2 regions of the Nocardioides sp. BGA-UO-ETr-FS32 genome follow, and region 1 is predicted to be linked to the other one. Evidence: predicted binding sites of a transcription regulator. Region 1 holds the regulator's gene; the other holds the start of a gene.
The links. The regulator LexA, encoded in region 1, represses DNA repair genes until DNA is damaged. The targets are predictions, from matches to a motif close to TCGAACANNTGTTCGA.
Positions count from the first base shown of each region.

Region 2: AC57BS_RS08245 (DUF6504 family protein) is a predicted target of LexA. The motif match lies at 2,312-2,327, and genes of this name have one in related genera.

Region 1 is NZ_JCAQOX010000014.1:320,598-325,002, forward strand. Features, by position in the region: gene AC57BS_RS11395 (alkaline phosphatase D family protein) at 1-159, opposite strand, end outside; gene AC57BS_RS11400 (NAD(P)/FAD-dependent oxidoreductase) at 226-1,443, opposite strand; gene lexA (transcriptional repressor LexA) at 1,501-2,223, opposite strand; gene AC57BS_RS11410 (SDR family NAD(P)-dependent oxidoreductase) at 2,359-3,150, shown strand; gene AC57BS_RS11415 (hypothetical protein) at 3,170-3,340, opposite strand; gene AC57BS_RS11420 (hypothetical protein) at 3,511-3,669, opposite strand; gene AC57BS_RS11425 (LysM peptidoglycan-binding domain-containing protein) at 3,801-4,154, shown strand.
Region 2 is NZ_JCAQOX010000013.1:629,590-633,994, reverse strand. Features, by position in the region: gene AC57BS_RS08255 (DNA polymerase III subunit alpha) at 1-1,486, opposite strand, end outside; gene AC57BS_RS08250 (SAV_6107 family HEPN domain-containing protein) at 1,496-1,897, opposite strand; gene AC57BS_RS08245 (DUF6504 family protein) at 1,908-2,231, opposite strand; gene AC57BS_RS08240 (hypothetical protein) at 2,408-2,875, opposite strand; gene AC57BS_RS08235 (YbaK/EbsC family protein) at 2,922-3,395, shown strand; gene AC57BS_RS08230 (DUF4126 domain-containing protein) at 3,406-3,996, shown strand; gene AC57BS_RS08225 (phytoene desaturase family protein) at 4,031-4,405, shown strand, end outside.

The DNA of each region.
Region 1 (4,405 bases):
ATCGGGTAGCGGGTCGCCCGAGGCGACTCCGTGCTGGAACGGCTCGTGCGCGGTCGCGCGGGCACTCGAGGTGGTGCCGGCCACGGTGGCGGCACCGGCGGCGGCGCCGGCACTGCCGGCGATCACGGCTCGTCGGGTGAGGTGTGGTGAGGGGGTCACGGGTGGTTCAACGACGCACCCGCGCGAAGATCACGCCCTGCTGCGAGTGTTCACCCGCCGTTCAGCTCACCCGAACGGGATGCGCCCCCGCAGCGACTCCGGGTCGGCCACCGGGTTCTGGCCGGTCTCCTTGATGACCTCGCGGGCCTTGTCGACGCTGTCCCAGACGTTCCAGAGGACGACCCCGCGGACCTGCCCGGACCTGAGGTAGTAGACGACGCCGGTGCCCATCTCGCCGTCCTTCCAGTCCTCGACCAGGTCGAGCGCGCTGCTGGTCTCGCCGACCGCCTCGTAGCCCGCATCCAGGATGTCGGACCAGAAGAACGGCGTGTAGTCGTACGCCGCGTCGGCGCCGGCCATCACCTTGCCGGCGTGCTCGCCGGACTTCTCGGCGTGGTCGACGTGCTCGACGCGGCGGCGGCCGAGGAGGGCGTCGGGGTAGGACGCGACGTCGCCCGCGGCGTACACGTCGGGGTCGCTGGTGCGGAGGCGGTCGTCGACCACGACGCCGTTGTCGACCTCGAGGCCCGCGGCCTCCGCGAGTCCGGTGCGCGGCAGCACGCCGACGCCGATCACCGCAGCGTCGGCGACGATGTGGGAGTCGTCGTCGAGGCGGATCCGTACGCCCCCGTCGTCCTCCTCGCCACCAGAGACCGAGCCGTGCACGATCGTCACGCCGCGGTCGGCGAGCTCCTTGGTGAGGTGGGCGGCCAGGGCGCGGGGGAACATCTGCTCCTGCACGTCCTCGAGGTCGAGGACGAGGGTGACGTCGATGCCGTTCTGCACCAGCGCCGAGGTGATCTCGGAGCCGATGTAGCCGCCGCCGACGACCGCGACGTGGCTGCCGTTCGCGGCGACCGCGCGCAGCCGCTCGTAGTCGGCGGCCGTGCGGTAGTAGATGACGCGGGGGCCGGGGGCGACGCCCAGCACGCGGGGCTCAGCGCCGGTGGCCAGCAGGAGCTTGCCGTAGCCGACGCTGCTGCCGTCGGCGAGGCGTACGGCGTGGGCGCCGCGGTCGATCGCGGTGACGGTCGTGTCGGTGAGGAGGTCGACGGCGTCGTCGTCCTCGAGGTCACCGGCGAGCGAGCTGCCCTCGAGCGTCGCGTCGTCCTTGAGCCAGAGGTCCTTGGTGAGCACCGGCCGGTAGACCGGCTTGTCGGGCTCGGAGCCGAGCACGCCGATCGAGCCGCTGGCGTCCTCGGCGCGGATGCCCTTGACGGCGCTGGCCGCGGCAACTCCCGCTCCGACGATGACGTAGTCGTAGGTCTTCTCGACGTCGCTCATCTGACCATCGTGTCCCGGGGGTGGGCACCGTTCAATGGCGGCCCACCCCTACGGTGCTCAGAGGCTGCGGAGCACCGCCGTCACGACGCCGAGGATCGTGGCGTTGTCGCCCGGGATCGGGTCGTAGGCGTCGTTGTGGGGGAGCAGCCAGACGTGGCCGTCCTTGCGCTGGAAGGTCTTGACCGTGGCCTCACCGTCGATCATCGCAGCGACGATCTGGCCGTTGGTGGCGGTCTGTTCCTGGCGGATCACGACGTAGTCGCCGTTGCAGATGGCGGCGTCGACCATCGAGTCACCGGAGACCTCGAGCAGGAACAGCGTGCCGTCGCCCACGAGCTGCTTGGGCAGCGGGAACACGTCGGTGACCTGCTCCTCGGCGAGGATCGGGCCACCGGCGGCGATGCGGCCGACGACCGGGATGTTGACCGCGGTGGGGGCGACGTCGCCGATGCCGGTCTCGTCGACGCTGGACTCCTCGCCGCTCGAGATGGAGCGGCGGGCGGCCATCACCTCGGGCAGGAACACCTCGAGGGCGCGGGGCCGGTTGGGGTCGCGCTTGATGAAGCCCTTGCCCTCGAGCACGCGCAGCTGGTGGGCCACGCTGGAGGACGAGGTGAGGCCGACGGCCTGGCCGATCTCGCGCATCGACGGCGGGTATCCCTTGGTCTCGAGCGAGTCCTTGATCGTGGCGAGCACGCGCTGCTGGCGCGGCGTCAGCCCGGTGGCGTCCGGGGGGCCGTCGGGCATCTCGATGACGTTCTTGTCGTCCTGCTTGGCCATGGCGTCCTCCACTGCGGGGTGCTCCCACCGTCCGCGCCGGGCGGGAGCCGTGCGCTCACCGTAGCCCTCCGGGAGCCGTGGGATCAAACACCTGTTCGAAGCCGCGTGTCGCTACTTTGTCGCTAGTGTCGGCGGATGCAGACCTCGTGCGTCGTCACCGGTGGAGCCCGCGGGATCGGGCGTGGGATCGCGGAGCTGATGGTCGCGCGCGGCCACGCCGTCGTGATCGGCGACCTCGACGGGTGGGCGGGCGCTGCGACGGCGGCGGAGATCGGCGCGGTCGCGGGCCTCGCGCAGGACGTACGCGATCCCGCCTCCCACGTCCTGGTCGCGGAGGAGGCGGCGCGCCACGGGGCGCTGACGTCGTGGTTCAACAACGCCGGCGTCGGCGACGACGGCGCCCTGACCTCGCTGTCGGAGAAGCAGGTCCGTCGCCTCGTGGAGGTCAACCTGCTCGGGACGACGTGGGGCACCCGCGCCGCGCTGGCGGCCTTCGGGCCGGCCGGGGGAGACGTCGTCAACGTCGCCTCGTTGTCCGGGCTCGGGCCGGTGCCTGGCTACAGCATGTACGCCGCGACGAAGGCCGCGGTCGTCTCGCTGTCGGCGTCGGTCAACGCCGAGGCGCCGCGCGGGGTCCGGGTCCACGCGCTGTGCCCCGACGGGGTGGACACCGCGATGCTGGCCGCGCAGGACCCGAACGGCCTCGGCTCGCAGCTGACCCACTCCGGCGGCCCGATCCTCGGCGTGGCCGAGGTCGCCCAGGCGGCCGTCGCGCTGGTGGGCTCGCGCCGCGTGGTGCGGACCCTGCCGGGCTGGCGCGGGGGAGTGGTACGCGGCGCCGCGCTCGCACCGGGCGTCACGCAGCACGCCGCGTCGCTGTTCGCGGCGCAGGGGCGCCGCGCGATGCGCCGCCGCGCCGCCCGCTGAGCGGTCTCCTCGATCGGGGTCAGGGCAGTCGCACCTGGCCGTGCTTCATCTTCCAGAGGAAGTACTTCTCGAAGCCGAGCTTCATCGCGTGCGCCTGCGGGCCGGGGATCAGCACGCCGTGCTTGCGCGGCGGCAGCATCTTGTCGGCGAGGATGATGACGCCGTTGTTGCCGGCGTCCATCACGCACACGGCGGGGATGTCGCCGAACGCCTTGTGCGCGTCGGGTGCCTCACCCTTGACCTGCGCGGCGATGTGCGACCGCTGCCGTGCGGAGGATGACCTCCTGGCCGGGGAACGGCGGGATCATCGCGTACCCGAAGTCGAGCGTGCGCGCGTCGGCCAGCACCAGCCGGCCTTCTTCAGCTGTAGCTGGTGTTGAAGAGGAACTCGTACGCCGCGCCGAAGCAGCCGGCGCCCTGGGTCGCGCCGGTTGCGGGTAGGTCCGTTGATCCCCTCCGGACCAAGCCCTTCAGGGGATCGAACATTTGTTCGTCACGGTGCTTGACCTGTTCGAACACGTGCTCTAGCGTCGTACACACGTTCGATCGAACGTCTGATCGACCTCCGGTGGCCCAGGCCACTGTCGGTGGGTCCGACTAGACATTCGCTCGACAGAGACATCCGGCTGAATCTTCCCCAGGAGGCCACCATGAGCACCCTCAGCCTTGCCCCCGCTTTCGCTCCCGTCCCCGTACGCCGCGGCTCGACCGTGCGGCTGACCCGACGCGGGCGGCTCGTGGTCTTCCTGACTTCGCTGTTCCTCGTGCTCGCCGCGGCCTTCATGCTCGCCGGCGGCGCCGTCGGCACCGACGAGGCCGGCCAGCCCGCCCCGACCGAGATCGTCCAGGTCGCACCCGGCGACACCCTGTGGGGGATCGCCAGCGAGATCGCGACCGACGGCGACGTCCGCTCCATGATGAACGAGATCGAGCGGCTCAACGCCCTCGAGTCCGCCGGCCTTGCCGCCGGCCAGAAGCTCCGCGTCCCTGTCGTCTCCGACTGACGCGCGAGGCCTCCATCAGCCGCTTCGACCCCGGCTGGTGGAACCAAGGGGAAGACCGAGGGGCGGGCCTGTGGGCCCGCCCCTCGGCGCATTTCAGTTTCGGTGGTCGCGCCTTCGACGGTCGGGTAGCCCGCCTTCGATGGTCGCGTAGGCCGTGAAGCGGTGCCCTGAGTGCCGGTGAGGGACGAGCCGGCGTATCTTCTCGGGCGCCGGGTTGTCCACAGGCTTTGCCATGGGTCTGGTTCAGAACG
Region 2 (4,405 bases), on a different contig from region 1:
GGTAGGTGTCCATCATCGACACCGTCGCGCACCGCTCGCCGCCGTAGCGGTCGAGGATCGCCCGGTAGACCTCCTCGCGCCGGGCGGACTCGACGTCGACGTCGATGTCGGGCAGCGAGGCGCGCAGCGGGGAGAGGAACCGCTCCATCAGCAGCCCGTGGCGCAGCGGGTCGACCCCGGAGATGCCGAGGAGGTAGGTGACCAGGCTGCCGGCACCGGACCCTCGGGCCGCGCGCCGGATGCCCATGCGGGCGACCAGGTCGGTGACGTCGGCGACGGCGAGGAAGTAGGAGGCGTAGCCGAGGGTGGCGATCGTGCGGAGCTCCTCGTCGAGCCGCGTCGAGACGCGCGTGCGGGGCGCGGTGCCGTAGCGGTGGCCGATGGCGGCCTCGCACCGGCGACGGAGCAACGTGTCGGCCGTCTGGTCGTGGGTGGCGCCGCCCGCCAGCTCGAGCTCCGGGAAGTGCACCTCACCGATGCCGAGGTCTCGGCGCGGGTCGAGCGCGCAGCGGTCGGCGACCAGACGGGTGCGGGCGAGCAGTCGCCGACCCTCGTCCCGACCGTCGCCGAGACCCGCGAGCCGGCAGATCTCCTCAGCGATCTCACCCATCTGCTTGCCGGACTTGAGGAAGCCCTCGGCGTTGCCGCGGGCGGCCGCCGGGCCGACGTCGCGGAGACCGGCCGAGCCGAGCGGAACCAGCCGCCGGGCGGCGTCGAGGACGTCGATCGTGGGCGCGTCGAGGCGGTCGGCATAGCGCACGGCATTGGTGAGCACGGTCGAGAGGCCGGCCGTGCGAGCGACGCCGGCCATCCGGGCGGCGTGCGGGGACGTGCCCGGCCCCCACTCCCCGCGGCGGCCGCCGAGGCGGTGCGAGACCAGCTCGACGACGAGGTTCTCCCGGGGCAGCAGGTCGAGCCAGGGGGCGATCGCAGCCAGACCGAGGTCGTCGCGCCGGCGGGTGGCCGCGAGGCCGAGCTCGGAGGACGGACCGAGCAGGGCCAGCACGTGCCCGCCGGCCAGGTGCGGGGCCAGCGCGTCGACGGTGGCGACCGGCCGGCCGCGCTCGCCCGCCAGGTGGACCGCGGAGACCATCCGGCACAGCGCCGCCCACCCCTCCCGGCCGCTGGCCAGGAACGTCACCCGCGAGCCGCCCGACCCGTCGGCCCGCTCGGACGGGAGCTCACGGAAAGCTCCACCGCGGGTGGGCGTACGGCGGGTGTCCTGGGACCGGGGCGGACCGGCAGGTCGCGCCGGCAGCGCCAGCGGGGCGACCTCCAGGTCGACCCCCAGCACCGGCCTGATGCCGGCGCGCCGGGCGGCGCGGACGAACCTGACCGCGCCGTAGGTGCCGTTGCGGTCGGTGAGGGCCAGGGTGTCCATCCCGTGCTCGGCGGCACGCTCGGCCAGGACGTGCGGGTGGGACGCGCCGTACTGGAGGGAGTAGCCCGAAGCGACGTGCAGGTGGACGAAGGGGTCGCGCGACACCTCGCTCCCTCAGGCGACGCTGGCGTGCGGGACCAGGCCCAGCGCCTGCTCGACGACCGCCAGGAACCGGTCTGCGTCGCGGACCAGGTCGTCCGCCTCGCGCTCCGTCACGGCTCGGGTCGAGCCCGCCTCGGCCGCCGCCCGCTTGGCGGCACCGGCGGCGAAGAAGGTCGCCCACTCCGAGAGCTCCGGTGCGACCTCGGTGAGCAGGACCCAGGCGTTCTTCTGGCGGCGCCCGCGGGGAGCCGGTCGGGCACGAGCCGCCAGCAGTGCCGCCGCGGCGCACAGCGCCGCCACGTGGGCGCACGCATAGCGGGTGGGCACGTCCCGGGCGGTGATCGCGTCGCGCAGCGACGTCGCGGATCGCTCGAGGTAGGAGTGTGCGGTGGCCGGCAGCATGTGGGGACCCATCCGTCCGCCCTCAGTCCTGGCAGCCGACGAGCTGCCAGCGCCCGTCGGTCCAGTCGAAGGAGAGGTCGAAGACGCCGTAGGTCTCCTCGTCACCGGTGACCGCCGGTGCCGCCCGCCGGGCACCCGGTCCGCGGCCCGCCTCCACCCGCCAGAGCTCCCGCTCGGCGAGGAGGTCGGTCGCGGCGACGCCCTGCGCCCCCTGCCACCACGGACCGGTCTCCACCCAGTGCGCGACCACGGTGCGCACCTTCCACAGCCTGCCCCGCCACAGGAACTGGTCGGGGCCCTCGGCCTCTCCTCGTCGCACCTCGACGGGGTCGTCGTACTGCCTCATCGCGCCTCCTCGCACATCCGTCGACCCCACGGCCGACCCGGGCGGCGGTGGGGGTCGAGGTCACCGCCACCCGGATCGCATCGAACATCTGTTCGAACACCACGGACGGTACTACCCCCCACCGACAGCCCGTCAAGAGCCGGCCGGCAGATGGTGGAGAACGAGAGGGAGGGCTCTCAGGCCCGGCGCAGGAAGTCGGTTGTCTCCCGGCGCCACAGGAAGAACGAGAGCACCAGGCCCTCGACGATCACCAGCGCCGAGAGCGCCACGAAGATCGCCGGCAGGTGGGCATCGAGGCAGACCACCCCGACCAGGACGCCGACGCCTGCGGTGGCGGCCAGCACGGGGCGGGTCCACGCGTGCCCGCCGACGAAGAACGACCCGAGCACCAGCGCCATCGCCGCGAAGCCGACGAACGCCACCACGGCCAGCGCCACGAAGCCCGGCACGATCGGGCTCTCCCGCAGCTGCTCGATGCCCCCCTGCGCCAGGATCTCCTGCGCAGACGGGTTGCCCTCGGCCCAGCCGAGGATCACCTCGTCACGCATCCACCAGATCAGCAGCGTGATCACTCCGGCGGTGGCCACGATCAGGCCCAGCACTCGCATGCTGTTGACCACGGATCCGGGCAGGTCGCGCGCCATCAAAACACCCCTGAGACTCATCGTCGTTCGTCGCTAGGCTCGCATCATGGAGATCGAGCACGCATCCATCACCTCGTTTCGAGGCGACCTGACCCGGCGCGGTGGCACCGGTGACGTGGTCATCCTGCCCGACACCGCCCACACCGCGGCACTCGCCGCGGCGGCGCTGGGCTGCGAGGTCGGCGCCATCGCCAACAGCCTGCTCTTCGACGGTGACGGCGAGCCCGTCCTCATCCTCACCTCGGGAGCGCACCGGGTGGACACGAAGGCAGTTGCGCAGCGCATCGGGGTGAGCCGGCTGCGGCGCGCCGACCCCGACTTCGTGCGCCGGCACACCGGGCAGGTGATCGGGGGCGTCTCCCCCATCGACCACCCCGCTCCCGTCCCGACGTGGATCGACCCGTGGCTGCGGCAGCACGAGGTGGTGTGGGCGGCTGCCGGGCACCCGGCGGCGGTGTTCTCCACGACCTACGACGAGCTGGTCGCGATGACCGGCGCCGTCGAGGTCAGCGTCGAGTGAGGGCGCACCCGTGGACGCACTGGCGCTGACCTTCTCGAGCGGGTGGGCGAGCGGCATCAACGCCTACCTCGTCGTGCTCGTGCTCGGCGTCTCCGACCGCGTGGGGGACCTCGCCGAGATCCCCGACGTGCTGGGCAGGTGGGACGTGCTGGCCGCGGCGGCGTTCCTGTACGCGATGGAGTTCATCGCCGACAAGATCCCCTACATCGACTCGACGTGGGACGCGATCTCCACCGCCATCCGCCCGACGGCCGGCGCGGTGATCGGCGTGCTGCTCGCCGGGGACGCGTCCTCGCTCGACCAGGCCGTGCTCGGGGCCGTGGGTGGCGGCACCGCCCTGCTGAGCCACCTCGTCAAGGCCGGCAGCCGCCTGGCGATCAACACCTCCCCCGAACCGGTGACCAATGTCGTCGCCAGCCTCACCGAGGACGCCGGGGTCCTGGTCGTGGTGTGGTTCGCGATCGAGCACCCCCGTACGGCCGCGGCCGTCGCCGGCGTCCTGCTGCTGCTCGGGCTCGTCACCGTCTTCCTCCTCGCCCGCCTGGTGCGCCGTGGGTGGCGCCGCTGGCGCAAGGAGGAGCCGCTGCACCGGGTCGCCTGACCCGTCCCACGGGCGCGGGCCCTAGGGTTCCCCCGTGGCTCGCGTGGTGGTGGTCGGCGGCGGCTTCGGCGGCATGGCTGCCGCCGCGCGCCTGGCCAAGCTCGGCCACGAGGTCACCCTGCTGGAGCGCTCCGACCACCTCGGCGGCGCCCTGTCGACGGTCGAGCAGGACGACTTCGCCTGGGACGCCGGACCCAGCAGCACGCTGCTGCCCGCAGTCGTGCGCGACCTCTTCCGCAAGTCCGGTCGCCCGCTCGAGCGCGAGGTCGACCTCCAGGCCCTGCCCCTCGTCCGTGAGCACCGCTTCGAGGACGGCACCTCGCTGCGGCTGCCGGGCGGCTCGCGGGCGGCACAGCTCGACGCCTTCGACGACCTGGGGCCCGGCCTGGGGCAGCAGTGGGTCGACCAC